Regions from separate parts of the Pseudoalteromonas sp. 10-33 genome, predicted to be linked through region 2. Evidence: predicted binding sites of a transcription regulator. Region 2 holds the regulator's gene; each other region holds the start of a gene.
What was found. The regulator ArgR, encoded in region 2, controls arginine synthesis, uptake and breakdown. The targets are predictions, from matches to a motif close to ANTGAATANNTATTCANT.
Positions count from the first base shown of each region.

Region 1: ATS76_RS10355 (OadG family protein) is a predicted target of ArgR. The motif match lies at 4,724-4,741, and genes of this name have one in related genera.
Region 3: ATS76_RS16820 (arginase family protein) is a predicted target of ArgR. The motif match lies at 2,027-2,044, and genes of this name have one in related genera.

Region 1 is NZ_LOFI01000015.1:5,284-15,967, forward strand. It holds gene alaS (alanine--tRNA ligase) at 1-1,687, shown strand, start outside; gene ATS76_RS10335 (aspartate kinase) at 1,694-2,911, shown strand; gene csrA (carbon storage regulator CsrA) at 3,003-3,194, shown strand; gene ATS76_RS10345 (YcxB family protein) at 3,246-3,713, opposite strand; gene ATS76_RS10350 (hypothetical protein) at 3,846-4,037, opposite strand; gene ATS76_RS19035 (DUF1328 family protein) at 4,089-4,262, opposite strand; gene ATS76_RS10355 (OadG family protein) at 4,786-5,031, shown strand; gene oadA (sodium-extruding oxaloacetate decarboxylase subunit alpha) at 5,043-6,824, shown strand; gene ATS76_RS10365 (sodium ion-translocating decarboxylase subunit beta) at 6,837-7,967, shown strand; gene ATS76_RS10370 (aldo/keto reductase) at 8,107-9,078, shown strand; gene ATS76_RS19295 (hypothetical protein) at 9,091-9,267, shown strand; gene ATS76_RS10375 (peptidoglycan DD-metalloendopeptidase family protein) at 9,420-10,684, opposite strand, start outside.
Region 2 is NZ_LOFI01000024.1:182,783-193,466, forward strand. It holds gene ispB (octaprenyl diphosphate synthase) at 1-500, shown strand, start outside; gene mdh (malate dehydrogenase) at 582-1,514, opposite strand; gene argR (transcriptional regulator ArgR) at 1,739-2,206, shown strand; gene ATS76_RS13245 (Dyp-type peroxidase) at 2,203-3,102, opposite strand; gene ATS76_RS13250 (ABC transporter ATP-binding protein) at 3,150-4,199, opposite strand; gene ATS76_RS13255 (ABC transporter permease) at 4,200-5,831, opposite strand; gene ATS76_RS13260 (Fe(3+) ABC transporter substrate-binding protein) at 5,831-6,835, opposite strand; gene ATS76_RS13265 (tRNA-uridine aminocarboxypropyltransferase) at 7,634-8,326, opposite strand; gene lpdA (dihydrolipoyl dehydrogenase) at 8,647-10,074, opposite strand; gene aceF (pyruvate dehydrogenase complex dihydrolipoyllysine-residue acetyltransferase) at 10,409-10,684, opposite strand, start outside.
Region 3 is NZ_LOFI01000027.1:69,288-79,971, forward strand. It holds gene ATS76_RS16815 (transporter substrate-binding domain-containing protein) at 69-770, opposite strand; gene ATS76_RS16820 (arginase family protein) at 883-1,992, opposite strand; gene udp (uridine phosphorylase) at 2,437-3,192, shown strand; gene cdd (cytidine deaminase) at 3,254-4,180, opposite strand; gene ppc (phosphoenolpyruvate carboxylase) at 4,614-7,259, opposite strand; gene ATS76_RS16840 (thiol-disulfide oxidoreductase DCC family protein) at 7,380-7,778, shown strand; gene ATS76_RS16845 (SDR family NAD(P)-dependent oxidoreductase) at 7,775-8,503, shown strand; gene ATS76_RS16850 (flavin reductase family protein) at 8,513-9,121, shown strand; gene ATS76_RS16855 (M24 family metallopeptidase) at 9,278-10,498, shown strand; gene ATS76_RS16860 (DsbA family oxidoreductase) at 10,608-10,684, shown strand, end outside.

The DNA.
Region 1 (10,684 bases), on a different contig from region 2:
TATTCGTCGTGCTGTGCGCCATGGTAATAAGCTTGGCGCACAAGGCGCGTTTTTCTTTAAATTAGTTGCTGCACTTATTGAGCAAATGGGTCAAGCGTACCCTGAGCTTGCTAAGCAACAAGAAATTATCGAAAAAGTATTACGCATTGAAGAAGAGCAATTTGGTAAAACACTTGAGCGCGGCTTAGCTATTTTAGAAGAAAGCTTAAGTGACCTTAAAGGCGATGTGATCCCAGGTGATTTAGTCTTTAAACTTTACGATACCTATGGTTTCCCTGCCGATTTAACAGCCGATGTTGCGCGTGAACGCCAAATGACCATTGATCATAAAGGCTTTGAAGAATGCATGGCTGTACAGCGTAAAACTGCGCAGCAAGCGGGTAAATTTGGTGCCGATTACAACGAGCAATTAAAATCAGATAAACACACTGACTTTAAAGGCTACGACAGCACGCATTACAGTGCGACAGTGGTTGAAGTGTTTGCTGGTGGTGAGGCCGTACAGTTATTAGAAGATGGCCAAGAAGGTATTGTTGTACTAGACCGCACACCGTTTTACGCAGAATCTGGCGGCCAAACGGGCGATACAGGCACAATTACAGTTGCTGGTGGCGAGTTTAATGTGACTAACACCACTAAATTGGGTAATGCATTTGCGCACCACGGCACAGTACAAGGCCGTATTGGTGTTAACGATAAAGTGGATGCCACTATTGATGACGCACGCCGTGATCGTATTAAGAAAAACCATACAGCTACGCATATTTTACATGAAGCATTACGCCAGTTATTAGGTGAACATGTAAGCCAAAAAGGCTCGTTAGTTCAAGCGGATCGTTTACGATTTGATTTCTCGCACTTTGAAGCCGTTACTAAAGACGAGCTACGTGATATTGAGCGTGTAGTTAACGACGAAATTCGCCGTAACTTTGCACTTAACACTGAGCTTATGGCTATTGATGATGCTAAAGCGAAAGGTGCTATGGCGCTGTTTGGCGAAAAGTATGACGACGAGGTACGCGTAGTAACCATTGGTGATTACTCAATTGAGCTTTGTGGTGGTACACACGTTGAGCGTGCGGGTGATATTGGCTTATTCAAAATTGTATCTGAAAGCGGTATTGCTGCCGGTGTTCGCCGTATAGAAGCAGTAACTGGCGCAGATGCAGTTGCTTATGTAAGTGAGCAAGAGCAACAGCTTAGCGATGTAGCAGCGCTTGTGAAAGGCGATAGCGCATCAGTACTTGAAAAAGTAACTGCCTTGCTTGAAAAGTCTAAAGGCCTTGAAAAGCAAATTGCTCAGCTTAACGATAAGCTAGCGAGCGCTGCAGGTGCGTCTTTATTAGATTCTATAGTAGACATTAATGGCGTTAAATTATTAGTTGCAAACGTTGAAGGTACTGAGTCTAAAGCGCTTCGTGGTATGGTTGACGACCTTAAAAACAAGATTGGCTCAGGTGTTATTGCCCTCGGTGTTGCCAGTGGCGACAAAGTAAGCCTAATTGCCGGTGTGACTAAAGACTTAACTGGCAAAGTAAAAGCCGGTGAGCTTGTAAACCACATGGCCGGCCAAGTAGGCGGTAAAGGTGGCGGCCGTCCTGATATGGCACAAGCTGGTGGTTCTGAACCACAAAACCTTGCTGCTGCACTTGATAGCGTTACTGCTTGGTTAACTGAGCGTACTTAAGCCTAAGTGGCGTTAATTGTACAAAAGTATGGCGGCACGTCGGTTGGCTCAATAGAGCGAATAGAAGCGGTCGCCGACCTTGTTGTTAAAACTAGGCAACAAGGTCATCAAGTGGTTGTGGTGCTCTCGGCTATGTCGGGAGAAACCAACCGCTTAATTAATCTTGCCAAACAAATAGATTCCCGTCCTAGTAACCGCGAGCTCGACGTACTAATTAGTACCGGCGAGCAAATATCGGTTTCTTTATTGGCTATGGCTATAATCAAACGCGGCCACTCAGCCGTAAGCCTGCTTGCCGATCAAGTTAATATTCAAACCGATAATATGTTCGGTAAAGCCCGCATTACAGACATTGCAGCTACGCGTTTAAAGCATGAACTTGAGCATAACCGTATTGCTATTATTGCCGGGTTTCAGGGGCGTGATGTTGAAGGCAATATAACAACCCTTGGCAGAGGCGGCACTGATACGTCGGCGGTAGAAATAGCCGCGGCTATAAAAGCCGACGAATGTCAGATCTATACCGATGTTGATGGCGTATATACTACAGATCCTCGGGTTGAACCTAACGCACGGCGAATGAGTAAAGTGACCTTTGCTGAAATGCTAGAGTTAGCAAGCTTAGGTGCTAAAGTATTGCATATTCGCTCTGTAGAGGCGGCAGGTAAACACAATGTTCCACTAAGGGTGCTTTCGAGCTTTAATCCCGATGAAGGGACATTGATCACGTTTGAGGAAAACGACATGCCAAGTAAAGTTGTTTCGGGTATTGCATTTAACGCAGATGAGTGCTTAATTAAGGTACAGGGTGTACAAAGTGGCACTCAAAATCTTGTAAAAATATTGAAACTTTTTGCTGATAACGGCATCGAAATAGATATGATTAATCAAGTTAATCATATCTTTGAAAAAATAGACTATGCTTTTACTGTGCACTCGAATGACTACCTGCAAGCACTTGAATTACTAACCGAGAAAAAGGTGTCCTTAGGTGCTGAAAATATAAGCGGGATAACAACCATAGCAAAAATATCTGCTGTTGGTATGGGCATGAAATCGCACTGGGGTGTTGCTAGTTTATTTTTTGATGCATTGGCGCAGGAAAATATTAACGTTGTTTTAGTGTCTACTTCAGAGATTAAAATCTCTGTTTTAATAGATGAAAAGTACCTTGAGTTGGCAGTTCGTGCATTACATAAAGCATTTTTAACGGAAAGTAGATAGATAGTGAGTTTTTACTTACTTTTTAGTCTATTTTTCATTAATATGGATAAGCGGAATCTTATAATTTTAATTGGAACATGGGAGCAAGAGAATGCTAATACTAACTCGTAGAGTAGGTGAAACCCTTATGATCGGTGACGAAGTAACTGTAACCGTTTTAGGTGTTAAAGGAAATCAAGTTCGAATTGGTGTAAACGCACCAAAAGACGTATCAGTGCATCGTGAAGAAATTTACATGCGTATACAAGCTGAAAAGTCTAACCCTAATCCGGGCAATGCTTAATCAACACGTATACCTAGCTAAATAAATTATTTAGCTAAGTCAAAAAGCCACTCATTGAGTGGCTTTTTTGTTTATAAAATCGAGCATTTCATCTGTGAGTATTTGCTTTGAAATATATTGCAGGCTGTTTTTATTTTTAATTAACACGCCCCGTGGCGTTTCAATTACCTCAGCGATGTCTTGCCAAGCTAGTTGGTAGCTTTTGTAATGGTTTGCCGATTTAATGCCTTCATCATCAAAGGTGAGTGTAACCTCAGAACCTGATGCTCGGCTAAACATTTGTCTGGTCACCCACCATGGCCTGCGGTAATAAAAAGCAACGCATTCAAGCACAGCAACCATGATCAAAAATGTTCCTAAATAATGATCAGCTAAACCGTAAATGCTAAATAAACCAAGCGAGACTAACAGTACCAGTAAAAAGTACTTAGGTTGTGCGCGTTTGCTGTAAGGAAGTGACTCGTCAAAGCATTCGTAAAAGTAGGGTTTATCAAGTGTGTAGGTGGTTGAAAATGACATAGTGCCTTGCTTTAAAAATCGTTTTATATATTTTAGCAAGTTCGCTTATAAATGAGCAGCTTTATAATGCGTGCATTTATTTTAGGCATAAAAAAACGGCTTAAGAGCCGTTTTTTAATAATATACTAACTATTAACAGTTAGTTTCTTCAGCGTTTACGCCTTCTTTCACTTCTTCGCACGTATCTTCAACAGAATTTTGTACATCTGTTACTACTTCATCAATACGTTCTCCGGCTTCTTCTGCGTTGTTATCTTGACAACCCATGATGAAAAAACTTGCGAAAAGACCAATTAGTGCTGCTTTTAAAGTTGTAGAGTTCATAATGTAATTCCTTGTAAATAAATAAAATTGTAGTGTTAGTTGAGTATATGCCTACCTGGGTGATTTACCACGTAGCGCACCCGAAACTAACGAAATAACTAAAAGTACTATAAAAATAAAGAATATAATTTTTGCTATACCAGCTGCGGCACCTGCGATGCCACCAAAACCCAACACTGCAGCGATTAAAGCAATAACTAAAAATGTGATTGTCCAGCGTAACATTGTTTTCTCCTTGGTTATCAAATTTGTACACAATAGTTAATGCCAGTACTGTGCCATAATATATTTTTGTTTTATATCAGTATCTTGTATGTTTTTGTTTGTTTTTTGACTTTGTTAAATTGGTAACTTTTACGTTGGGTTGTGTAACTTATTCACACACAAGTATAGGTTGAAATTAAAGGGTGCTTAGAAAAGCCTCTCTTGGTAAGACCAATTAACAAGTTTGTTTTTTTCTACACATTATGAGTGATTTTAGGTTCAGTAAAGTACGGGGAATTCGGCTTTGTTAAAAATTCAGCTATAGCTTAAAAATATAGTGAGTATTTTTTGTGTGTATTATGGGGTGTTGATGGGTAAGGGTTTTTACTGTGGTTAATAAATTTGGTTATATGTTATTTTTATTTTAATTGGTTTTACCAATTTACAATGGCTAGACAAAGATATTTGTTTTGTTATTATCTAGTGAATAAATATTTAACTAAATCGACTTTTTATTTTCGATATGGGTTTCAAGGGGAGAAAAATGGATATAGGTGCTGTACTTACAACCGCTGGTAGCTTAATGCTAACAGGTATGGTTGGAGTGTTTGTCTTTCTTTCGATATTAATTGGCGCAGTTACAATAATGTCTAACTTAGTGGCGCGTTTTAGCCCTGCCGAAGTTGCGACTCCAGTTAAGTCACCATCGTTTAAATCTCAAGGTGTGCCAAATGAGCACATCGCTGCTATTAGTGCTGCCATTGCTCAGTACAAATCAAATAACAAATAAGGGGCACACACATGGCTAAATTAAAATTAACAGAATTGGTTCTTCGTGATGCGCATCAGTCATTACTTGCCACGCGTATGCGCTTAGATGACATGCTACCGATTGCAAGTAAATTAGATGATGCAGGTTACTGGTCAATTGAATCGTGGGGCGGTGCGACCTTTGATTCTTGTATTCGTTATTTAGGTGAAGATCCGTGGGAGCGTATTCGTGCGCTTAAAAAAGCGATGCCAAATACTAAGCAGCAAATGCTATTACGCGGTCAAAACTTATTAGGTTACCGCCATTATGCTGACGATGTTGTTGAAAAGTTTGTTGAGCGCGCACACAAAAACGGTGTTGATGTTTTTCGTATTTTTGATGCAATGAATGATGTACGTAACCTAGAAACAGCCATTAAAGCGGCTGTTAAGGTAGGTGCTCATGCTCAAGGTACTATTTCGTATACGGTAAGCCCTGTTCATACACTTGATATGTGGTTAACGCTAGCCAAGCAATTAGAAGAGCTGGGTTGTCATTCAATTTGTATTAAAGATATGGCGGGTTTGTTAAAGCCATATGACGCAGAAGAGCTCATAAAAGCGCTGAAAGAAACAGTGTCGATTCCAATTGCTATGCAATGCCATGCTACAACAGGTTTAAGTACTGCTACGTACCAAAAAGCGATTGATGCAGGTATTGATATGCTTGATACCGCTATCTCGTCTATGAGTATGACTTACGGTCACTCAGCAACAGAAACCATTGTAGCAATTGTTGAAGGTACAGCGCGAGATACTGAGCTTGATTTAAACCAACTTGAAGAAATTGCAGCTTACTTTAGAGATGTTCGTAAAAAATACGCAGCGTTTGAAGGGAGTTTAAAAGGCGTAGATGGACGTATTTTACTCGCTCAAGTACCAGGTGGCATGTTAACTAACATGGAAAACCAACTTAAAGAGCAAGGTGCCGCTGATAAGCTTAACGAAGTACTACTTGAAATACCGCGTGTACGCGAAGACTTAGGTTTCATTCCTCTTGTTACGCCAACATCACAAATTGTGGGTACTCAAGCTGTACTTAATGTGCTGACAGGTGAGCGTTATAAAACTATCACTAAAGAAACCGCAGGCGTATTAAAAGGCGAATATGGTTTAACACCAGCTCCAATGAATAAAGAGCTACAAGAGCGCGTACTCAATGGCAGCGACGTTATTACGTGTCGCCCTGCTGATAACATTGCTCCTGAGCTGGAAACACTTGAAGCTGAGCTATTAAAAGAAGCACAAGAGCAAGGTTTATCGCTTGCTGAGGATAAAATAGACGACGTACTTACTTATGCGTTATTCCCACAGGTTGGTTTAAAATTCATCAAAAACCGTAATAATCCTGATGCATTTGAACCGGTACCAAGCGAAGACGATAACACAAGTAAATCGCCAGCTAAGACATCAGCAAATAGTAACAGTGTTAAGGCTGAGCAATACAGCGTTAAGGTAGACGGTAAAGTTTACGACGTTGTCGTAGCGCAAGGCGGTGAACTTAAAGAAGTCACATTAAAAGATTCAGAACATTTACCTCAGTCTGCTTCAGTGGCTTCAGGTGAAACGCTAAATGCACCTTTAGCTGGTAATATTTTTAAAGTTAAAGTGAAAGCGGGTCAGGTTGTAAACGAAGGTGATGTTGTTGTGATTATGGAAGCCATGAAAATGGAAACTGAAGTACGTGCAATGCATACTGGTACAATTGCTGAAGTGCTTGTGTCTGAGGGTGACTCAGTGACCACTGGTGACGCAATTATTGCGTTGGCTTAAGGAGTCGTATAAATGGAAGGTCTTTTAAACCTTTGGCATGCAACAGGTCTTGCTAACTTTACGTTTCCTGGCTTGATAATGATTGCTGTAGGCTGTTTGTTATTGTTTTTAGCGATATCTAAAAACTTTGAGCCTCTGCTTTTATTACCAATTGGCTTTGGCGCGATATTAACTAATATCCCGGTTGCTGGTATGTCTGACCCTGGCGGGCTTTTGTACTCAGTTTATTATGTGGGTATAGATACCGGGATTTTTCCGCTATTGATATTTATGGGTGTTGGTGCATTAACTGACTTTAGTGCGCTAATAGCAAACCCACGTATGTTATTGCTGGGGGCTGCGGCTCAATTTGGTATTTTTGCGACCTTGTTTGGTGCAATTTTACTTAACTTCATACCTGGTTTTGAGTTTTCGCTTCAAGATGCATCAGCTATTGCTATTATTGGCGGGGCTGATGGCCCAACGGCAATATTTTTAGCCTCAAAACTAGCGCCTGATTTATTAGGGGCAATTGCAGTAGCGGCTTACTCTTACATGGCACTAGTACCAATAATTCAGCCTCCTATTATGCGTGCACTTACAACGCCTGAAGAGCGCCAAATAAAAATGCCTGAGCTACGTAAAGTATCTAAAAAGGAAAAAATTATTTTTCCACTTATGGTACTCACTGCAACCGCGATGTTTTTACCAGCAGCAATTCCGCTAGTAGGTATGTTCTGTTTAGGTAATTTAATGCGTGAGTCGGGTGTAGTTGACCGTTTAAGTAACAGTGCACAAAACGAAATTATCAACATAACGACCATATTTTTAGGGTTAGCGGTTGGCTCTAAGCTTGCAGCAGATGATTTCTTAACGCTAGAAACCATTGGTATTTTAGTGCTGGGCGCCCTTGCTTTTGGTATTGGTACAGCGTCAGGTGTATTTATGGCTAAAGGCTTAAATAAAATATCTAAAACACCTATTAACCCGTTAATTGGTGCCGCTGGTGTATCGGCCGTTCCTATGGCTGCTCGCGTAGTAAATAAAGTGGGACTTGAAAATAACCCACATAACTTTTTACTTATGCACGCAATGGGCCCTAATGTGGCGGGCGTATTAGGCAGTGCCGTTGCCGCAGGTATTTTGTTGGCACTTGTTGGCTAAATTGATTTTAGATTTCAACCAACCATTGAGCGCAGTTTACTGCGCTTTTTTTTGCCCGGAATTTCTGTTCGTTAATGGTTTCTTGTTTTAAGTTTTTTGTTTAAAGTGGTGGCTCTTCGCAATTTTAAGGATAGTCATTATGCTTCACACTCCATTGGCTCACTATTTACCTAATGTTAGTAAACTTGTATTTGGATGTATGGGGTTGGGAGGCGGTTGGAATAAAGACCCAATTACCAGCGCACATCTTAAACAAACCCACGAATGCATTGATAACGCGATTGAAGGCGGCATTAATTTTTTTGATCATGCAGATATATACACTTTTGGTAAAGCAGAGCAGGTATTTGGTCAGGCACTGAGTGAGCGACCAGAGCTTAGAGATCACATGTATATTCAGTCAAAATGCGGGATAAAATTTGCTGACGATCAGGGCCCTAAGCGCTATGACTTTTCAGCAAATTGGATTGAGCAGTCGGTAGAAAACTCACTTAAGCGATTAAATACGCAATACCTTGATGTACTAATGCTACATCGTCCAGACCCTTTAATGGAAGTTGATGAAGTTGCACGTGTATTTAGCTGTTTAAAAGAAAGTGGCAAAGTAAAACATTTTGCCGTATCAAACATGCAGCAACACCAAATCAACTTTTTACAGCATGCCCTTGATATGCCGATTGTTGCTAATCAAATAGAGGCCAGTTTGCAAAAACATCAATTTATAGACGAAGGTCTGTATGTTGGCAACAGCGACGGTAAAGACATTAACTTTACGCCTGGTAATATTGAGTACTGCCGCAGCTTTGATATTCAAATACAGAGTTGGGGTAGCTTGTGCCAAGGTTTATATACCGGTGGCGATTTATCAAAAGCGTCGCAAGCAGATATCAACACAAGTATTTTAGTAAATAAACTTGCTGCAATTTATGGTACCTCTGCTGAGGCAATTGTACTTGCGTGGCTGCTGCGCCATCCTGCATCGATTCAACCCATTATTGGCACGACTAACGCTAAGCGTATAAACGCATCGTGTGAGGCTATTAATGTTCATTTAAGCCGAGAGCATTGGTATGCCTTATACGAAAGCGCAAAAGGCTGCGAAGTGCCATAAAGAGGGTTTTTAATGAACGTAATTATTATTTTAGTGTGTTTATTTATAGCATTGGTAATACTGATCCCATTACTTGAAAAATACCAAAGCAAAATGGGGCTTGAGGGGGCGGCAAAATACAGTAAATATATTTGGCCATTAGTGATGGGTTCTTTAGTTATTCAACTTATTTATGTATTAATGAATTAGGTGTGTAAAGCTATTAATATAAAATTAAGATGCAAAGCCTTTAATGTAGAACGGCTCTATGTGAGCTAACCAACTTATTTTTAAAATAAAAACACTAAAAAAGCCCTTGCAGGCTAAACCTGCAAGGGCTTTTTAATAAATTAATAACGCGATTACTTAAGTGCCAGTTGTAACTCGCGATTACGCTCTAATTGAGCAATAAAGTTTTCGGCAATAGGTTTAAATTTAGCAAGCTCAGAGCGGGGGAGTGGCTCAGACTTTGGTAATTTAACCGTTTTAGGATTACGGTGAACACCGTTAACCAAAAACTCATAATGTAAATGCGCGCCAGTCACTCGACCTGTAGCACCTACAGTACCAATTTTGTCACCTTGTTTTACTTTTTGACCTGTTCTAACAAGCTTTTTGTTAAGGTGTAAATACTTGGTGACATACTGTGTACCGTGGCTAATAAATACGTAGTTACCATTGTACTTACTGTAACCTGCCTTAACCACTTTACCATTACCCGATGCAACAACGGGTGTGCCAGTACGTGCAGCGTAATCAATACCGCGGTGCGCTTTTACTTGCCCTGTAACTGGGTGTAAGCGACGCGGGTTAAAACTCGAGCTTATATATTTAAAATTAACGGGGGCACGTAAAAATGCTTTTTTCATACTACGGCCTTCGGGGGTATAAAAATTGCCGTCGGTGTGTCGAATTGCTGTAAAGCGTTGCCCTTGGTTAATGAACTCAGCTGCTATAATTTTACCGGTACCAATAAATTCGCCTTCAACATAGTGAGATTCATAAATTAAACCAAATTGATCGTTTTTACGAATGTCGTTAGCAAAGTCCACATCCCAACCAAAAATATCAGCAAAGTTCATGATTTGGCGCTCGCTTAAACCCGCTGCAATTGCAGAAGTCCAAAAGCTGCTAGAAATTTCACCGCCAGCTGTTTTGGTCAGCGTTTCTATTTCTTTGCTATCTATAGATGTATTGTAGTTACCTTCGTCATCTAGAGTCACATACAACGTATCTGTTTTAGAAATAACGTAACGCAATTGCGCAAGTGTGCCATCTTTACCGGTTGCAAAGCTCAGAACTTCGCCTGGGTGAATTTTAGTTAGCTTACGAGTTTCCGCGTTAGTGTTAATTAGCTTATGTAGCGTTTGCGCTGAAAAGCCTGCGCGTTTAAATATAATTGCTAAGTTGTCGCCCGTTTTTACTTGGTGGTCGACTAAATCGTATTCTGGAAGTTTTTCGGCTGCTTGCTCTGAATTTAACTCGGTTAATTTTTCGTTGTCATCAACTTTAACTTGAAGCTCGTAGCGCTTGCCAATCTCTAATGCATTTGCATTGTTGTCTTTAGACGCGGTTGCTTTCTCAGATGGAAGAAACGTCAAGGCGGCAATAGCAGAAACCAAACATA
Region 2 (10,684 bases):
CAACCGAAGCCAGCTACATGCAAGTTATTTACTCTAAAACAGCTAAGTTGTTTGAAGCTGCAACTGGGCTTGCAGCCATTATTACCGACAATGATGAAGCCACTCTCAATGCGTTAAACTTGTATGGCATGCACCTAGGCACGGCATTTCAACTTGTTGACGATGTGCTGGATTATAATGCCGATGCAGACCAGCTAGGTAAAAATATTGGTGATGATTTAGCCGAGGGAAAACCTACCCTACCACTCATATATGCGATGCAACATGGTAACAGTGAGCAAAAACAGCTTATCCGAGACGCCATTGAGCACAGTAACGGAATGGACAATTTAGAGGCTATATTAGATGCGTTAAAGCATACCAATGCTTTAGAGTTCACAATGAAAAAAGCCGAATTAGAAGCTGATAAAGCAATTGCTTGCCTAAACTTTTTACCTGAATCTGATTACAAACACGCATTAGTCAGCTTAGCCCGCATAGCGGTGGACCGTGACCATTAATATTTAGTGGCTCGATGTAAATAAATTTAGATCAACAAAAAAGCCTGCAAATGCAGGCTTTTTTAATGCTCAATTTGGCTATTACGCCATGAAATCAACACCTTCTTTGATGTCTTTTTTCAGAGTCTCAAGCATGTCGTTTTTCGCTTTTTCTTCAAAAGCGCTAAGTTCGCCGTAAGAAAGAATTTCTTCAACGCCGTTTTTACCTAAGCGTACTGGGTGTGCAAAATACTCTGCATCACCATCTTCAACAGCAACATATGCATAGTCTACAACTTCTTCACCTTGTAGGCCTTTAACTAAAGACATACAAAAACGTGCTGCAGCAGCACCCATTGATAATGTAGCTGAACCACCACCGGCTTTAGCATTTACTACTTCAGTACCTGCATTTTGGATACGTGGAGTAAGCGCAGCAACTTCGTCTTCAGTGAAAGTAACACCTTCAACTTGAGAAAGAAGAGGAAGGATAGTTGTGCCAGAGTGACCACCAATTACGGGTACTTTAACTGTAGCAACGTCTACACCTTTAAGTTCAGCAACAAATGCTTCTGAACGAATGACGTCAAGCGTAGTAATACCAAATACACGGCTTGCATCGTATGTGCCTGCTTTTTTAAACACTTCAGCAACAATAGGTACGGTGCCGTTTACTGGGTTAGTAATGATACCCACAAGTGCTTTAGGGCAACTAGCTACAATGCCTTCAGCTAGTGTTTTGATGATACCGGCATTTACGTTAAATAAATCTGCACGATCCATACCTGGTTTACGTGGCATACCCGCTGGGATTAAAACAATATCAGCACCGTCAAGCGCTGTGTTTAAATCGTCTGCACCAAAACCTGCTACTTTAACATCAGTTGGGATGTGTGATAGGTCAACAGCAACACCTGGTACAACTGGTGCAACATCGTAAAGTGATAATTCAGAACCAGCTGGTAAGCCTGTTTTTAATAGTAAAGACAATGCTTGACCGATACCGCCTGCAGCACCTAATACAGCAACTTTCATTGGAATTCTCCGTCATTTGAGGTAGGAAATACTTGTGGCCCTTAAGATAATGAAATTAGCGCCTAAAAACAAATTTATCGGGCCTATTTTGCGATATTTTCGACCATAGTTGTAAACTTTGGTGGTTTATCGCATCAAACTGTCAAGTTGACTAAACAACTGCTGCATAATTATTCATTTTTGTGTAGTATTTACAGCATAAATAAAAATAATGAACAAAGACTATGCAACCTCAAGATAAACAAGAAGCATTGGTAAAAGCGTTTAAGTCTCTTTTAAAAGAAGAAAACTTTGGCTCTCAGGGCGAAATAGTTGATGCGCTTAAAGAGCAAGGCTTTGATAATATAAGCCAGAGTAAAGTGTCACGCATGTTAAGTAAGTTTGGCGCTGTGCGTACCCGTAATGCTAAGCAAGAAATGGTTTACTGCCTCCCCGCTGAAATGGGAGTGCCTACAGCTAAAAGCCCATTACGCCAGTTAGTCATTGATATTATGCATAATGAAATGATGATCATTATTCGCACAAGCCCAGGTGCTGCGCAGCTTATTGCCCGCTTACTTGACTCGTTAGGAAAGGCCGATGGTGTACTCGGTACTATTGCCGGAGACGATACTATATTTATTGCTCCAGCAAAAATTTCTGAAATAGACGTAACACTTGAACGTGTACGTATTTTGTTTGATACGGTTTAAATTTGCTTTAAAAACCCAACTGAGGGGGCAAAAAAAGCTGACCCCATATCGGCTTGAGTAAAATCAAGCCAGTGGTCGTAACACTCCCCCTCACCTAAACGGCTATTCAATACAGCCTCAAATGCAGTCCCAGTGCTTGCGCAGCTTATGCATAACATCCCTTGTTCATAAACATCACCATAAGGCATACTTTGATTCAACAAAAGGGGTTGCCCTTCTTCATCTTTTAATTCACTGCGCGTGGCATGGCTCGTATTTAACGCAGGGGTTATTAACGTGTTATCTAGGCGTGTACGGCCCATTATTAGTTCTTGTTCACTGAGCGATAAATGCTGCCAAACAGTTAAGTCGTGTTTGTAGCGTTGAACATGAATATAACTTCCCTGATCTTCAAAACACCCTGGTTTATTAATTAACGCGGTTGCTCTTTTTTTTCTACCATGTGGCATATCGCCACCATAAATAAAGCCGTTAAAGTCTCGGCCATCTAAAAAGCGAAAGTTACGAATTTGCTCCACCAGCTCTACATCAGGTGCAAAAAGCTTTAAAACTTGCAGTGCAAATAAGTGATTTACATCTTCTCTATCGGAACGCACCTGCACAAACAAGTCACACGGTTGGACACTCATTTGGTGATCTGAATGATTTATATTGGGAAAGCTTTGCAGCTCACTAGGAATATATTCAGGAAGGATATGAGGCCAATATTGGGCACCAATGGCAACAACACATGACAACATTGACTCTGAAAACTGATCGTTAAACTCCTCTTCAATAGCGCTTACTTGCTTTAGTTTAGCGCGCAATGATTCGTCTTGACCATCAAACACATTAAAAAATAAATGCAAACCATGTAGGTTTGCTTCAGCACAAATCCCAGATTGCGCTTGCGCCATTGTTATTCCTCAGTTTTACAGATATAAACACAGTAAATAACATTTGATTACGATTCAAAAAAGTTCACTGTGTGGGGGTTTATTTTTATTATAACCTGCTCATTGATTTCAAATGATTGGCCATATTGCGCTGCAACTTCAAGCGTTTGCTCGGCTATGACAACTTTATAAATATGAGCAGAACCAATAAAGCGACGACTTAATATTGTAGCCCGTTTACTGAGTTTGTCACTTTGACACTCTTTCACCAGTTCTATTTGATGAGGCCGCACATATAACTCACCACTACATGAATGGTGGCTTGCTGGCGTATCAGACTCAACAGTACCAAAAGGTGTTTTATATTCAGTTGCCGTTAATGCTTGTGCGGGTAAGTATATGCCTTGACCAAGAAACTCTGCAACCACCTTTGACCTAGGAGCAGCAAAAAGCTGCTCTGGCGTGCCTTGTTGGGCAACTTTTCCACGATGCATAATGGCAAGCGTGTCTGAAAAAGCAAACGCCTCTTCTTTGGAATGGGTAACAAATACCGCTGATACTTGTTGCGCCTTAATAATGCGGCGAATATCAGCAATTAACTCAAACCTAACTTGAGTATCTATATTAGAAAAGGGCTCGTCGAGTAATAACAAACTAGGTTTGTAGGCCAATGCACGTGCAATCGCAACACGTTGCTGCTGCCCTCCGGAAAGCTGGTGAGGAAACCTATCGGCACAACCCGACAAATGCACTAACTGAAGCATTTCATCTACACGTTGTTGCTTTTCGGATTGGCTCATTTTACCTAACCCAAACGCAATGTTATCTGCTACGCTCAAATGAGGAAACAACGCGTAATCTTGAAACATCATACCTATATTTCGGTACTCTGGTGCTGTAAATGTTGATTCATCACTGACAAGTTTACCATCAATAAATACACTTCCTTGCTTGGCCTCAACTAAACCTGCAATGGCTTTTAGTGTGGTGGTTTTGCCGCAGCCACTCGCACCTAGTAAACACACAATCTCGTCTTTACCCACCGTTAAATCTAAGTCTTCGATCACCTTTGTACCGTTATAGTGATAGCTTACACCTTGCAAAATTAAACTACTCATTTAACTGTGTTGCTCCATAGAACGATTAATAAAATACAAAGGGATAAATCCAACAATAACAATAAACAAAGCAGATATAGAAGCCAGCTCTAACTGCTCATCACTTACATACTGGAAAACATGCGTTGCTAGGCTTTCAAAATTAAATGGCCTTAGGAGTAAAGCTGCGGGCAGCTCTTTCATGCATTCAATAAACACTAATAACGCAGCGGTCAGTAAGCCTCGCCTTAATAAAGGTAGATGGACTAAGCGCAAGGTTTGGCCTTGGCTTTTACCCATAGACTGGCTTGCCATATCAAGCGATGGACTAATACGCACAAAACTCGACTCTATTGCACCGTGAGCAATCGCATAAAACCGAACGACATAAGCAATCACTATAGTAAGCACACTGCCTGTTAGCAGCAGACCTATGTCTAAATTGTATGACTCTAATGCTGCATTAATGCCATTTTCTAACACGGTAAGAGGTAATAACACAGCAATGGCAAGCACAGTACCAGGTAGCGCATAACCTGTACTCGCTAGTCGCCCAGGAATAAGTGGGTACGAGTGTGATGCTATGCGTTGATAAAAAACAACAAATACACCCAATGCAATTGTTATTAGACTCACAACACCTGCCACTTTTAGACTTTGCCATGCATAATTGAAAAACTCAGCATTCCACGCTTTTTCAAAATAGGTAATCGCGTAATTAAGTAATACCGCAATGGGGATCACAAAAGACACAAGCAAAACCACACTACAAAATGCAGTCGCTAACCAAGCCGACTTACCCTTTAAAATATAAAGTGCCTCGCTATTTACACCCGATTGACGCTCAAATACGGCTTGATTACGACGACTAAAGCGCTCTGCCATAAGCGCTAAAAATAGCAATAACAACATAACACCTGATATTTTTGCAGCGGCAGTCAATGAGTAATACCCAAACCATGTGTCGTAAACCGCCGTTGTTAGCGTGCTAACAGCGAAATAACTAACGGTTGCAAAATCAGCCATTGTTTCCATACTGATCAGCGCAAGGGCCGCAACAATAGAGCCGCGAGACAATACAAGGCTCACTTTAAAAAAACTTTTGGTAGGAGAAAGCCCCATTAATTGACTTGCCTGTACCAATTTAAAAGACTGCTCTCTCAAAGCTGTTTTAAAAATTAAAAATAAATAGGGGTAAAGTACCAAAGCAATCATGACTATTGCACCAGGCAATGTGCGAATATCAAAAAACCAGTAATCATTGGGTGACTGCCAGCCAAACCACTCCCTCAGAGTAATTTGCACGGGCCCAGCATAATCTAGTAAATCGGTATACACGTAGGCAATAATGTAAGTAGGCATGGCAAGAGGCAGCATGAGCGCCCATTCAAAGTGTTTTTTACCTGGGAAGTTGCAGTAAGCGGTTAGCCAACCAAGTGGCAAAGCGATAACACTACTGAGTACACACACCCCTAAAATAAGTAGTACAGTATTAGCAATGTAATCCCAAAGCACCGTATCCCAAAGGTGAGTAAAAACCTCGGAGTTGCCTTGTAGCGATTCAAATAAGAGGAAAAACAACGGGGCCGACAAAACCAAGCCTGTCGACCACGCGAATAGCTGCCATTTAGACAGCTTAAATTTATAAGTCATTAAAGATCGAACTTCACCTCATCAATTAACTTAAGCGCTAACGGACGATATTTACTGATCTCATCAAGTGACAAGCTATCTTCTTTAAAGCTGCCCCAAGATGCAACCAAACTAGATAATTGCACACCAGGCTTAACTGGGTATTCCATATTAAGTGATGCATACATGTTTTGCGCTTTATTGTCGGTCATATACTCTATGAGTTTCAAGGCATTTTCAGGGTTTTTAGCATATTTAGTAATAACAGCTCCCGACACATTGATATGCGAGCCGCGATTAATTTGATTAGGGAAATTAATGTGCACTGCCTCTGCCCATGTTTTTTGTTCTTCGTCTTGCAACATTTTACCTAAATAGTAACTATTGCCTAACGCAAGATTACATAGCCCCTCTTTAACGGCTTTAACTTGAGCACGGTCATTGCCTTGTGGTTTACGTGCTAAATTAGCCTTTACGCCTTCAAGCCATGTTTTAGTTTGCGCTTCACCGTGATGCGCAATCATTGAAGCAACCAACCCTAAGTTATACGGATGTTTACCTGAACGAGTGCAAATTTGCCCTTTATATTTTGGATCAGCCAGTTCTTCGTAAGTGAGCTTTGGTAATGCGCCCAAACGATCTTTTGATGAATATACATTTCGCACGCGTTTTGTTAACGCGACCCATTGTCCATCACCATCACGAAAGGCAGAAGGTACGTTACTATCAACGTGAGTGCTATTAATTGTTTGAGTTAAATTTAAATCTTCCAATTGAATAAGTGCACTAAAATTAGACGTTAAAACTAAATCGGCTTTACTATGTTTACCTTCACGTTTTACACGCTCAATTAATCCTTTTTTAGCAAACACAACATTTGTTTTAATACCGGTTTGCTTTGTAAAATCGTCTAAAATAGGTTGTATTAAAAAAGGTTGGCGAAAAGAGTAAATATTAACAACATCATTTGCAAAGGCTGGCGCCGATGCGATAAACCCTAAAGCGATAGCGAGTGTTTTCTTCATTATTCCACCTAAATAGTAATTATTATCAATAATTCTACCGTGAACAGTTAAAAAGTGCACACCCTAAATAGCCATAAATACTAAAAAAACGTCCAAAACAGAAATGCCTTGTAAGAGATATCTCACGGGTGTGCCAGCTTATAAGTAAAACGCCGATTAAAAACCTACCAAAAACAACTTAAACCATTGATAAAGTTAACCTTTATAGTATTTAACAATAATAATACATAAACTGTATCGTGTTTTTGTCCTACTTTAGTTAAGCCATTCGCCTATACTTAACCCATCAATTAAGCAATGACGCTTAACGAGTAAAAGGACAGGGATTAATTACTCGCAAACCAGTGACTGGTTATTAAGGATAACACGGAGTTAGGACAGGCTCAGGATGAGCATCGCAACGGAGTGTTAATAAACGGACAGCATCAGGAAGATGCATAAAGGAGTGCAACATTGGAGTGTTGCTTAACAGGAAGTTGAAGGAATATAAAGGACAGGCCTTAACAGGCAACACAATGGATTGATAACAACACGGAAGCACTAGGACGTGCACATGAAGGATTTGGTAATAGGCTTTACCACAACAGGACGTTTAGGAATAAAGGAGATAAGCCCGGATTGGCTTATATTGCATAGAACTAGAAAGTAATATAGCGATAAACATGGAACAGTAAAAATTGGAGTTGATTAAGTTCAATTGCAGGATGCAGAAAATTAGAAGATTCCGCAAGCGCGCCTAGAGATAGAGCGCGCTTTTCTTTGCCCTAAATTTAATACTACCACTCAATACAATCGGTATTAAAAAGACTCTGGTCTGCCTTTATTTCGTTTTCCCATAAGATACGCATCCCGAAACTTTATAAAGTGATCCTCAAGCTTTTTAGCTGCGTCCATTTCACCCGCGAGTGCCAGTACTAAAATACCCACTTCAGCTGTGCCTAACTGATGCGCGTGAGGCGCAACTCGTAAGCGATAATCTGATAATTTATCAGCTGTTATAGACAATACGGGCAAGTTATCTAAATATGGGCTTTTACGAATCATTTTTTTCGCTTCACGCCATGTACCATCTAAAAATATAAATAACGGCTTTTTGTTAGGCTCAATATTTACTTGCGTAATAGCTCGCCCCTCTTCTACATCTTCAGCAGGAAAAATAACCATTGGCTGATATTGCTCATCATTAATGAGCGCTATTAGCGCATCATCTGGGTTAGTTCTATCCCACTTAAAAGCATGGTTATCAGGTATAATTTCGGCAATTAAACGCCCAGTATTCGAAGGTTTAAAACTTTCGTTATGGTACATCAATAAACACACTGCAGCATCACACTGCGCTTTCTCTACACCTTCACAAATGCAGTAGTGTTTTGCAATTAAGCATTGCTCACAACGTGCTAACTTAGCGCCACGGGCATTAAATTCGCGACGAGATTCACTAATTTGCTGAGCGCGTAATAACAGTACTGAATTATGGGATGAGTGAGTCACAGTGATTAATTACCTATAAATTGTTCGGCGCGTATTGTAGCTAAAAACGTGATGAATAGATATCAGCTATCAGCTATCAGCTATCAGCTATCAGCTATCAGCTATCAGCTATCAGCTATCAGCTATCAGCTATCAGCTATCAGCTATCAGCTATCAGCTATCAGCTATCAGCTATCAGCTATCAGCTATCAGCTATCAGCTCAAAATAAAATGGCACTTTATCAAAGCAAGCTTTGCTTATTTTTAAAATTAACAGTTATAAAAACAAAAAACCCAAGCCGTAGCTTGGGTTTTAAAAAAGCGGTGTTAGTTAAAAGAAATTACTTCTTCTTTTTAACTGCTTTTTTATTTGGTAAATCAGTGATTGAACCTTCAAAAATTTCAGCTGCAAGGCCAATTGATTCGTTCAATGTTGGGTGAGCATGAATAGTAAGCGCTAAATCTTCACCATCTGCCCCCATTTCAATACCTAAACCGATTTCGCCAAGCATTTCGCCCGCGTTAATACCAATCATGGCACCACCGATTATACGGCCGCTTTCTTTATCAAAAATAAGCTTAGTAGAACCTTCAGTACGAGAAGATGCAATTGCACGGCCTGATGCAGCCCACGGGAATACCGCAGTTTCAATGCTTAAACCTTGCTCTTTAGCTTCTTTCTCAGTAACACCTACCCATGCAATTTCTGGGTCAGTGTAGGCAATTGAAGGAATACATTTAGGGTCGAAGAAATGCTTCTGACCAGAGATAACCTCAGCAGCTACATGGCCTTCGTGAACCGCTTTATGCGCAAGCATCGGTTGGCCAACTAAGTCACCAATTGCAAAAATGTTGCTTACATTAGTACGTAACTGTTTATCAACGTTAATAAAGCCGCGCTCATCTACATTTACGCCTGCTTTTTCAGCATCAAGTAAATTACCGTTAGGCGTACGACCTACGGCAACAAGCACTTTATCGTAACGTACTGGTTCAGCTGGTGCGTTTTTGCCTTCAAATGTAACGTATAAGCCATCATCTTTCGCTTCAACACCCACAACTTTAGTTGAAAGCATAACGTTAAATTTATCGCTTACGTATTTTTGGTAAATTTTGATGATGTCTTTATCAGCTGCAGGAACTAATTGATCAGCAAATTCTACAACATCAATAGCAGAACCTAACGCGCGGTAAACAGTACCCATTTCAAGACCGATAATACCACCACCTAAAACAAGTAGTTTTTCAGGTATATCTTTAAGCTCTAATGCGCCCGTTGAGTCAATTACACGATCATCTTCTGGGATAAATGGTAAGTTAACTGGTTTTGAACCTGCGGCAATAATCGCATTGTCGAATGTAATAGTTGTTGTGCCGTCAGCACCTTCAACAGCTAAAGTGTTGCTACCTGTAAATTTACCATAACCTGGTACAACTTTAACTTTACGCATTTTAGCCATGCCGTCTAAGCCGCCCGTAAGCTGACCAACAACAGACTCTTTCCAAGAGCGGATTTTGTCTAAGTCAATTTGTGGTGCGCCAAAAGTAACACCATGAGATGACATTTCAGCTGCGTCATCAATTACTTTAGCTACGTGTAAAAGTGCTTTTGAAGGAATACAACCAACATTAAGACATACACCACCTAATGTTTCACGAGATTCTACTAGTGTAACTTCTAAGCCCAAGTCAGCAGCACGGAAAGCTGCAGAGTAACCACCCGGGCCACCGCCTAGTACAACAACTTGAGTTTTTAATTCGTTGCTCATGCTATTACCTTAATTGTTTGAACGGGACACTGCCCTAAAATTTAACTGCCATGTTTCTGCATGGGCAGAAAATCAGAGCAATTCACAAATAGTGCAAAGATTGTATCATTGCATATAGTAAAAATCCCAGCTAAAAACAACTGGCTGGGATTTGATTTTGTTTTTCTTACAAACATCAATTGAATTAAATTAGCGAGCAATTATCGTGACAAGAAAATAGCGCTATAACAAGGTAGAAATTACGCTGTATAGTTTTTCCTATATGAGTAATTTCTGACGCCGTTAAAGTGCTATTTAAATCGCTAGAGTGATCGCCTTTTTTATAAAATTGGTGTTACATCACTAATTGACGTATATCGCTCATGTAGCTTGCAAGTGTTGCTGTACAACGTGCTGCTAGTGCGCCATCAATCACTCGGTGATCGTACGACATAGATAACGGAACCATTAACTTAGGCTCAAACTCTTTACCGTTCCACTTAGGCTTAATCTCAGATTTAGATACACCTAAAATAGCTACCTCTGGTGCGTTAACAATCGGCGTAAATGCCGTACCGCCAATTCCACCAAGGCTTGAAATAGTAAAACAGCCGCCTTGCATGTCTGATGC
Region 3 (10,684 bases), on a different contig from region 2:
GCAGCAATTGATATTTTTACTTTATGTTTAAGTTTTTATTATTCAGTTAGTTAAATAAAATTTAGGCACTAATTAAGGGAGGAGGTTTGTCTAAATGCAAGCTGTAACTGTGCAACTAACGACTCATCCATATTTATGTTACACGCAAAATATAACGGAGATTGAGCCGTATTTAAATCAAGCACTGGCTCGAGTAAATTTAATTTTGGTGATGTTTTGAGACGGTAATTAAATTGTTTTTTACTTAGGACAACAAAATCAAGAATGTCACGGCGTGCACTAATTAACTTATCTATTTTATCTAGGTTATCAATTAGTAACAGGTGTCGGCTTTCGTTAAAACCGCGCTCAAGTAAATAATGATGGCTAAAGTTATCTCTTAATACTGCTATTTTATAACGTTTGGCATCATGTAAGGTCTTTAATTTTATACCACGAGATTTTAGTCCAAAAATCGCTGACTCAAACTCTTCAAGTTCAGCTATCCACACAAATTTATTTTCTCTTGGTGGCAAACGAACAATTGAAAAAATGCAGGTGTTTTTATCTCTAAGGGCTGCATTATAAGACACACTCCAATTGTTAGCCGACATAGTGTAATTAATGCCAGCAGCATTAAGGGCGTTTTTTACCTTTTCTACAGAGCGCCCTGCCAACTGGTTGTTTGTATCGAGATATTGAAAGTCAGGGAAAACTTCCGTCACTATATTAATTTCGTTAGCATGAGCAACAGGGTATAAAAAACAAAGTAAAAAAACGAATCCCTTCATTCAATAAACCTCAACTAAATTAGTGTAATTATTCAATAAATATAGTTGAGGCTGAGTAGACTGCTAGTTTTGAGTAGTCAATTAGATACAATTAAGCCTATAGTATTAATTTTTATTTGTTCATCGCATTAATCAAAAAGGCTGAAATTTTTGCGCCTTCTTTTAACGTTGTTTCAGAACTCGCTTGCCCAACTAAAGAACTGTCGGTAAATGGTGCTATTTCCATCATGTCAGCGCCTGTAATAGGAAACTCACCTGCAATGGCCGATAAAATATCTAATGCATGTTGAGGTGTTAACCCGTTATCCTCAGGAGTACCGGTTGCAGAAGCAAATTCAGCATCGAGGGCATCTATATCAAAACTAACATACACTTCGTCAACATTATCAGCTTTTAATTGTGCGATAGTATCTGCGGCAATAGCGGCTGCACCGCGTTCAATAATTTCATGCGCCCAATGTTGTTTAACCCCAAATGTGTTTTCCCAATGTGATTTTGGTTTTCCACTTGAGCGTATGCCAAATTGAATTAAGTGATGTGGTGCAGGTAAAAACTCTAAAATATGTGTACACCAAGACCCAAAACATAAATCTATGCCTAGGCGCTCCACAAGTAAATCGGTGTGCGCATCAAAGTGGATAATAGCCGTGCGCTTCCCTTGCTCGCGCTTAGCTTTTAAATAGGCTTTGGTTAATGGGTAACTAATAGAGTGATCGCCACCAATACCAAAAATACCTTTATCTTTAAACGTCGCGTAAAAGCTGTCGCACACATCTTCGGTGATTGATAGCGGACTGACGTAGTAATCGTTATTTTCGTTTCCGTATAGCGCTTTTTGGCAATTAGAGATAGTTGCGTCGTTTAGATACTTGTCGTGCAATAAATGAGGAATAACACGTACATCGCCTAAGTCAAACGAATGACATTCGGGATGCTGATCAATTAATGCTGAACGAACAAATAAAGGACCCCAATTAGCACCACGTAGGATACCACCACCACAATCAGAACTAATTCCAAGCATTACCGCTTTATGAGGAGAGTGTGGCAACTCATTTAACGATTCACGCCATAACATCTCTACATTTTCGGTTTGACCGTACAGTTTATTTCGAAGTGCCGCTTTTCGCTCTTTTGCAGTATTAACAGTAAAAACACCATCGCCAGGAGCACATAAGCAGTGCTCTACTTTACTATTAAATGCTTGAATTTCTTGACTCATAATAAATCCTTATGAATTGTTCTGTGCGTATTTTAGTGATTATTTATGCAAAATGATTAAACAGACCTAAACTTTAAAAAATTAAAAATTGGAATTTTTTAACGTATGTATCATTAAAATTATTTCTAAAAAAAACTTAAAATAAAAATATAAGTAGTTGATAGTTAATTGGTTTTAATTAGTACAGGCAATTATAATTCATGGTTAACCACTTGATTGAGTGATACTTATAATGTCTACGCACACAAGTCAACTGCACAAGTAAACCATTAATTTAAGAGTGTGCTTGAATATTCATAGTTGGTGCATAAAATACGCTACAGCCCTGTTTTACTGGCCTAGACACGCGCTCAATTTTATAAATACGGACATACGTCCTGTACTTAAGGTAGGTTTCTAGCAAAGATGCTAGATTGAAAAAAATTATTTTAAAAAGGCTTAGATATGGAAAAGGTATTTCACTTAGGACTATGTATTGACGATCTACAAGGTGCAAAACTTGCAATAGTACCCGGTGACCCAGATCGCGCTGCACGCATTTCAAAATTCCTAGACAACCCAACCTGTCTTGCTCAAACACGTGAGTTTCATGTTTATCTTGGTCAATTAAATGGCCATTCAGTTGTTATATGCTCTACAGGTATTGGCGGCCCATCTACATCGATTGCAGTAGAGGAACTTGCTCAACTAGGCGTGCGTCAATTTTTACGTATTGGTACTACGGGTGCTATTCAGCCTCACATTAATGAAGGTGAAATATTAATTAGCCAAGCGTCTGTGCGCTTGGACGGTGCAAGCCAACATTTTGCACCGCTTAGCTACCCGGCTGTGTCTGACTTTTATGCAACACAGGCCATGGTTGAAGCATGTAAAAATTTAAACATTGATTTTCACATTGGTATTACTGCATCTAGCGACACTTTTTACCCAGGCCAAGAACGCTACGATACACATTCTGGTTATGTGCCAAAAGCATTTCAAGGTAGCTGTGAAGAATGGCAAAAACTAGGGGTAATGAACTACGAAATGGAGTCGGCCACATTATTCACTATGTGTGCAGCTCTTGGCTTGCAAGCTGCCTGTGTTGCCGGTGTATTAGTTAACCGTACTCGTCAAGAAATCCCTAACGTTGACCACGGTGAAATAGAAAGGAAATCAGTGGCTGTTGTGTTAGAAGCCGCTAAAGTGTTACTTGGTTAGTATTTATTTATAAGTAAATTGATATGTAAAAGCACAGCTTATTAACTGTGCTTTTTTGACTCTATTTAAGCGCAGCGCTAATTACTTGTAGCTCTGGCAAATCAGTAAATCCCGATAATACCGCTTTCGATACGCCCGCTTGATTTTCGTGCCCTTTCGTTTCTAACAGTGTGATGCCTTTCACTGTCTCCTTATCAAAACTAAGGCCAGCTAAAAAGAACTGACTCAACGCGCTTTGTAGAGGCGATAAGCTTGGACTATAGGCTGCGTTTTCTGCATAACTGCCGTAAAAATCTCCATTATTAAATGTACTTACTTTTACCGCACTAAAATTTTGGCTGTACGGTACATACGCATTTAACGCAAAGCCAGCAAAAGTCTCTTCAATCTGTTCATCATCAAAAACCGCACACTGAGGTTTTGGATTAAACAAGCTAAATTCGTTACCTAAATCGGTTGGTCCAAACGAATGAGGTAATAGCTCTGCTAATTTAAAATGTTGACTTGGAAGTAAAATATCAAATTCTTTCGCGTCGGCTAATTCGTTCATAAATTGGCGACAGTAACCACACGGAGCATCGCTTATAGCAATTTTAAGGATTTTTTTAGCGCCATTTAACCAAGCGTTATTAATGGCAGACTGTTCTGCATGAACAACTAAACTCAACGCTTGGTGAGCAAACTCTACATTAGCGCCAAAATAAAAACTGATTTGTTGCTGCTCATCCATGGCTTTGACAATTGCACCCACATGAAAATGTGATACTGGAGCCACCGAAAACTCAGACGCTAAAGGTACTAAACCTTGTAACAATGAATCGACTGAAACATTAAACTCTTTGCAAAGCTGTTCAATGTTGTTTGCGTTTAATATGCCGCGTTGCGACTTTAATTGGCTACGTAAAGACGCTGTTTGCGCTACGTTTAAAGAAATGTGTGTATTAATAAGTGCTGTGTCTTGTTGCACAGTAAAAGTTGATGAAGCCATAAGGTTTTTTAATTATTCAATGGCTAAGTAGTTTAAAAGGTTAAGACCCAAATTGCTAGGGCCTGTTGACCTTTCAGGATTAAAATTTGTTCTAACTAGGGACGATTTGATCGTGGCGCGAGGTTTGTAACCTAGTGGGCTAAGTAAAGACCGAGCAAAGCTTCCGCGTCCTGCTCACGCCCCTTACCTACATCCATGTAGGCAACAAAGAGTTAATCGTCCCTAGGACGAACCTTCTGGCAGCGCGTGTTTGGTATTCATGCTGCGTTATCGCCTATTTATGGGGAATAACCACACTACATAGGCTCTGCCTTGCCTAAGTACCAAACACACTGCTGCAAATTTAACCTCGAAAGATAAACAGGCCCTCGGTTATTAAACACAAAAAAAGGGAACACAGCGTGTTCCCTTGCTAAATAATAAACGTTAATGATTAACCAGTATTACGCATACCTGCAGCAATACCTGTCATAGTGATCATTAATGCATTATCGATGTCACCTTCGTTATGCTCCTCGTTAGAACGAGCACGGCGAAGCAACTCAACCTGCAATACATTGAGCGGATCGGTGTACGGATTTCGTAAACTAATCGACTCTTTGATCCAAGGCTGACCGGCAAGTAAGCTTTTTTGTGGACTTAATGACTGCACAAGCTCAATGGCTTCTTCAAGCTCTTTTCGCAAAGTTACACCCAATGGCTTGTACATGTCTTCCACCAGCGCATTATCATAATGCTCACTCAACCAGCTATCGGCTTTACTGAATACCATTTCGAGCATTTCTAAACGGGCTCTAAAAAATGGCCAATTGAGGCTCATTTCGTTTAGTGTTTCTAAGCCATATTGATCTAGTGCCTTTTTTAAGCCTGTTAACGCACCTAACCAAGCAGGCAACATTAACCGGTTTTGACTCCATGCAAAAATCCACGGAATAGCACGTAAACTTTCAACGCCCCCGTTGGGGTTGCGTTTTGCAGGGCGAGAACCAAGAGGAAGTTTAGAGAGCTCCAACTCTGGCGTTGCCATTCTAAAGTAAGGAACAAAATTCTCATCATGGCGAACAACATTGCGATAATGCTCACACGACTGCTCACTAATAAGCTTCATGACTTCGCGCCATTGTGGCTTAGGCTCTGGCGGTGGTAATAAGTTACTTTGCAGTACAGCGCCTGCATATATATTTAAGCTTTGTAGTGCAACATCTGGCAAACCAAATTTAAAGCGTATCATTTCGCCTTGCTCTGTTACCCGTAAGCCACCTTTAAGTGAGCCTGGCGGTTGCGAATGCAATGCTTGCGCAGCCGGTGCACCACCGCGACCAACGGTTCCTCCTCGGCCGTGAAACAACACAAGCTCAATGCCACGCTCATCGGCAAGTTGCACTAGTTTGTCCATGGCTTCGTATTGAGCCCATCCGGCAGCCATCATACCGGCATCTTTTGCCGAATCGGAATAACCGATCATTACATTTTGCGTATTTTGAATATGGCCGCGGTACCACACATTATCGAGTAATGTGGTGATCACGTCGCTACCGTTATTTAAATCGTCTAATGTTTCAAATAATGGGGCAACCGGCAACTCAAAACTACAGCCACTTTCTTTAAGAAGAAGCTGAACAGCTAAAATATCGGATGCAGTGCGTGCCATTGAAATAATATACAAACCAAATGTTTTTTCATCTTGCTGTGCGATTACATCGAAGGTGTCGAGCACTTCTTGTACATCAGGGCTTGGTTGCCAATGCTTGGGAATAAGCGGACGACGCGAATTAAGCTCTGCTAATAAAAAGGCTTGCTTATCTTGCTCTTGCCACTGGTTGTAATCCCCTAGCCCTAAATAACGCGTAAGTTCAGAAAAAACGTCGCTGTGGCGCGATGAGTCTTGGCGCACATCTAATTTTGCCAAACGCAGGCCAAAGCTGTTTAAACGATGCATTAAATCAAGCAGTAACCCGTCAGCAACGACTTTCATGTTACATTTTAATAAAGAACGATAACACACCTCAATTGGGTGTTTGAGTTGGTTAATATCAGTCACAAGGTCTTGTGCATCAGTGCGTTTGTGTTTAATTTTTGCACCTAAATGTGCCACTGTTTCAGACACTTCGCCTTTAAGCTTTTTGAGCACTGTGCGGTAGGGTTCAAAGTCTTGGCCAGCTAACTCAATAAGCTCTTCGCTAGCATCAGACATAGATAACTCAGCGCATAACGTATCAATATCTCGGCCATATAAATCGAGCGCCATCCAACGACCATGGTCAAGTACTTGTGAAGTAACCTGCGCAGTAACAAATGGATTACCGTCGCGATCTCCCCCCATCCAAGATGTGAATTCAATAGGGCTGTAATCAATGGGCAGCTCTAAACTAAGCTGCTCTTTTGCGTGTTCCGAAAACTCACGTAAAAACCGAGGTACTGCATGCCACAGGCTATTTTCTATAACTGCATAGCCCCATTTAGCTTCATCTACAGGCGTTGGGCGCGAGCGGCGAATATCGTCGGTATGCCACGCTTGGCTTATTAGCTGGGCAATTCTATTTAAAATAGCTTCGCGCTCATGTTCCAAGTTATCTTTTCGTTCCAGCGATGCTAAACAGTCGCTCAACTCTACGTGCTTATTGATGATTGTACGACGAGTAACCTCAGTGGGGTGAGCAGTTAATACTAAATTAATGTGGAGTTTTGAGAGTGTGTCAGCAAGGTGGTTCGAATCTAGCTGACCTTCTTGTGCTTTAGCGGCTAACGTTTTTAATGTTTGAGTGAGAGGGTTTTGCTGGCCAAGACCAGCGTCATTAAAACGCGATACAGTATGAAACTGCTCTGCCACATTGGCTAAATTTAAAAAATGATTAAATGAACGGGCAACCGGTAAAAGCTCTTCATCACTTAGCGAATGTAATACTTCAATTAACGCCTTGCGATCGTCTTCATTACCACTGCGAGAGGATTTTGATAAAGCGCGAATTTCTTCTACTTTATCTAAAATTGCTTGGCCTTGGGCATCTTTTATAGTTTGACCTAATAATTGTCCAAGTAGGCCTACATTACCTCGCAGGGCGGCATATTGTTCACTCATTTCTCAGTCTCCTTTGTTTCATGGAAGACTATTAATATCATTAAGAGCACATATTTAATAGATCCATTTGCAATGTCATGTCGTAAAAAAGTATAGATAAAATAATCACAAAGCATCGATATGATCATTTTCTACGACGGCAACTGCCCCCTTTGTAGCACCGAAATGCAGCAGCTAAAGCAAGCCGACAAGCACAATCTCATCACGCTTGAAGACTTAAATGCAAACGACTTTAACCATCGTTATGCTCATGTGAATAAAACTCAAGCACTTACTTACTTGCAAGCGCAATTAGACACTGGTGAGATGATTTATGGGCTAGATGTAACGTACCAGTCTTGGAAAACAGTTGGTAAACACAGGTGGCTGAAACTACTTCGCCTACCCGTTATTCGAATTTTTGCAGATTGGGGGTATGTTTTTTTTGCAAAGCATAGGCACTCTATTAGCCAGTTTTTAATGCCTAACACCCAATGCAATAACGGCCAGTGCGCCATAAAGTCAAAAGGTAAAAAATGAAAACTATCATCCTTTTTGGTGCTAGTAGCGCGATAGCTAAAGCCTACGTAAAGCACCTTCAAAACCAAGCAACTAAATTTAACATTGTATGTGTAAGCTCAAGCAACACAGTTTCACAAAATAGTGACAACATTAGTTATTATAATACTGACTACTCTGCGGATAGCTTATCTGGATTGACTCAGCATTTAAAAGATGAACAAGCAGACATACACCAAGTAATTATGTTTAACGGTAAGTTACATAACACCGAACACATGCCAGAAAAAAAGCTTGAGGACATCAACGCTGATTATTTTAACTTGTTGCTAAACGCTAATACCCTCACCCCATTGCTTTGTTTGCAAAGCGTTTTACCTTTAATTAATCATAAAACGCATTGTACAATAACAGCCCTCAGTGCACGTGTGGGAAGTATCAACGATAACAAAATGGGGGGCTGGTACACTTACCGTGCATCTAAATCAGCCCTAAATATGCTATTTAAAACTGCCGCAGTAGAGCTCGCTCGTCGTGCAAAGAACACCAAACTTGTGCTGTTCCATCCCGGTACAACCGATACCGAGCTGTCTAAGCCATTTCAAAAAAATGTACCCGAAGGCAAGTTGTTTACACCCGAATTTGTAGCACACCAACTTTTTGACTTAACAAATAACAACCCTCATTTAGAATTAAATGGCGAGCCGGCCTACTTAGATTGGCAAGGCTCAACTATACCGTGGTAAGGATTTAAAATGCATTTTACTAAAGCGCGCATCGACGCACTTGAAAAACGTACTCGTACACATTTAATAAACTCGTTATCTGGGTTTAAAAGTGCAAACTTAATAGGCACACAAGACCTACTAGGCAACACTAATTTATCGATTGTCAGTTCGGTTATTCATTTAGGGGCTCATCCTCCTCTGGTTGGCATGATAATGCGACCACACAGTGTACCGCGCCACACGTTTGAAAATATATTACAAACAGGTGTTTACACTATTAATCAGGTTAATAAAGCCATTTATAAACAAGCTCATCAAACCTCAGCACGCTACGATAAAGACGAATCTGAATTTGACGCAACGGGGCTTACTCCTGAGTATTTAAATGAGTTTTTAGCCCCTTTTGTTGAAGAAAGCCGATTAAAATACTCTGTTAAATTTGTTGAAAGCAAACATCTTGAAATAAATGGTACTGAACTGGTGATCGGTGAAATTGTAGACGTGTATTTAGATGAAACCGCTTTGCAAAGCGATGGCTTTCTTGATTTACAAGCCATTGATACTGTAGCTGTGACGGGCCTTGACAGCTACCACACAGCCAATAAATTAACGCGCCTTCCCTACGCAAAAAAATAACATCAAGGGGTGTATTTCACCCCTTTTTATTTTAACAACCACCCAACCTAACTCATTCCAAGCAATCTTTAAATACTTAACCATGCTACTAGTCGCATAACATTGAATTTAGAATAGGCATTGCTCACAATGGCTAAAATTCCAAGGAGAAGCCTAATGAGCACAATCGGTATTGGCACACAAACCCCAGAACAAGCATTAGCCAGCTTAAATAATATGACCCAATCGTTAACGCCTATTCAGGCTGACGAACACCTTGAACGTATAGCAAAAGCACAAGCTTATATGGCGGCTAACAACATCGATGCCATATACTTAAATGCAGGCACTAACCTGACCTACTTTACAGGCATGAAGTGGTACGCCAGTGAGCGAATGGTTGGCGCAATTTTACCTGCGATTGGTGAAGTACAATACATAGCCCCGTATTTTGAAATTGGTACCCTTAATGGCTTTAAAGTGGTTGAAGGACCAATACACGGCTGGCAAGAGCACGAAAATCCTTATGCGCTATTTGTTAGCGTATTGAAGCAACTCAATATTAGTAACGACGCCACCATCGGCATTGATGAAAGTGCGCAGTTTTTTATATTCGATGGTATTAACAAAGCACAAAAAAGCTTAAATATAATTAATGCGCAAAGCGTTTCTGCACATTGCAGAATGCATAAATCGGTAAACGAATTAGCGCTTATGCAATGTGCAATGGACATGACCTTAGCTGTGCACCAAGCAACCGCCAGTATGCTTTACGAAGGTATTACCACCACAGAAGTAGAAGCTTTTATTAAAAAAGCGCATCAAAAGGTAGGTGCACCAGGTAACTATTTTTGCATTGTATTGTTTGGTGTTGCTACGTCATTTCCACATGGTGTTAAAGATGCGCAAGTACTTAAAAAAGGCGATATGGTATTAATAGATACCGGCTGCAAAGTACACGACTACCTTTCAGACATAACCCGCACGTATGTATTTGGTGAGCCCACTATGCGCCAGCGCATGTTTTGGGATCATGAAAAAGCAGCGCAACTCGCCGCATTTAACGCCGCTAACATTGGTACTACTTGCGAAGATGTTGACGCAGGGGCCCGTAACTATTTAGCGGCTCAAGGATTGGGGCCACAGTATCAAACACCCGGCTGCCCGCATCGTACGGGCCATGGAATTGGCTTAGATATTCACGAATGGCCTTATTTAGTAGGTGGAAACAAAACTCCACTTGCATCGGGCATGTGTTTTAGTAACGAGCCAATGCTAGTTATACCCGATGAGTTTGGGGTGCGTTTAGAGGATCACTTTTATATGACCGACAGTGGCCCACATTGGTTTACACAACCAAGTTATAGTATCGACGACCCGTTTGGGCTTAATGCTTAAACCCTTTATAAAGAGCAGCAATTAGCTGCTCTTTTTAGTTTAAGGATTGATAATGCATACTTCATCCCAATATCCCTGTCATACCAAAGCAATCCGCAAAAGGATGAATATGAAAAACTTTAAAATTGATATCGTGTCAGACGTAATGTGCCCATGGTGCGTGGTAGGTTATAAAAACCTAGAGAC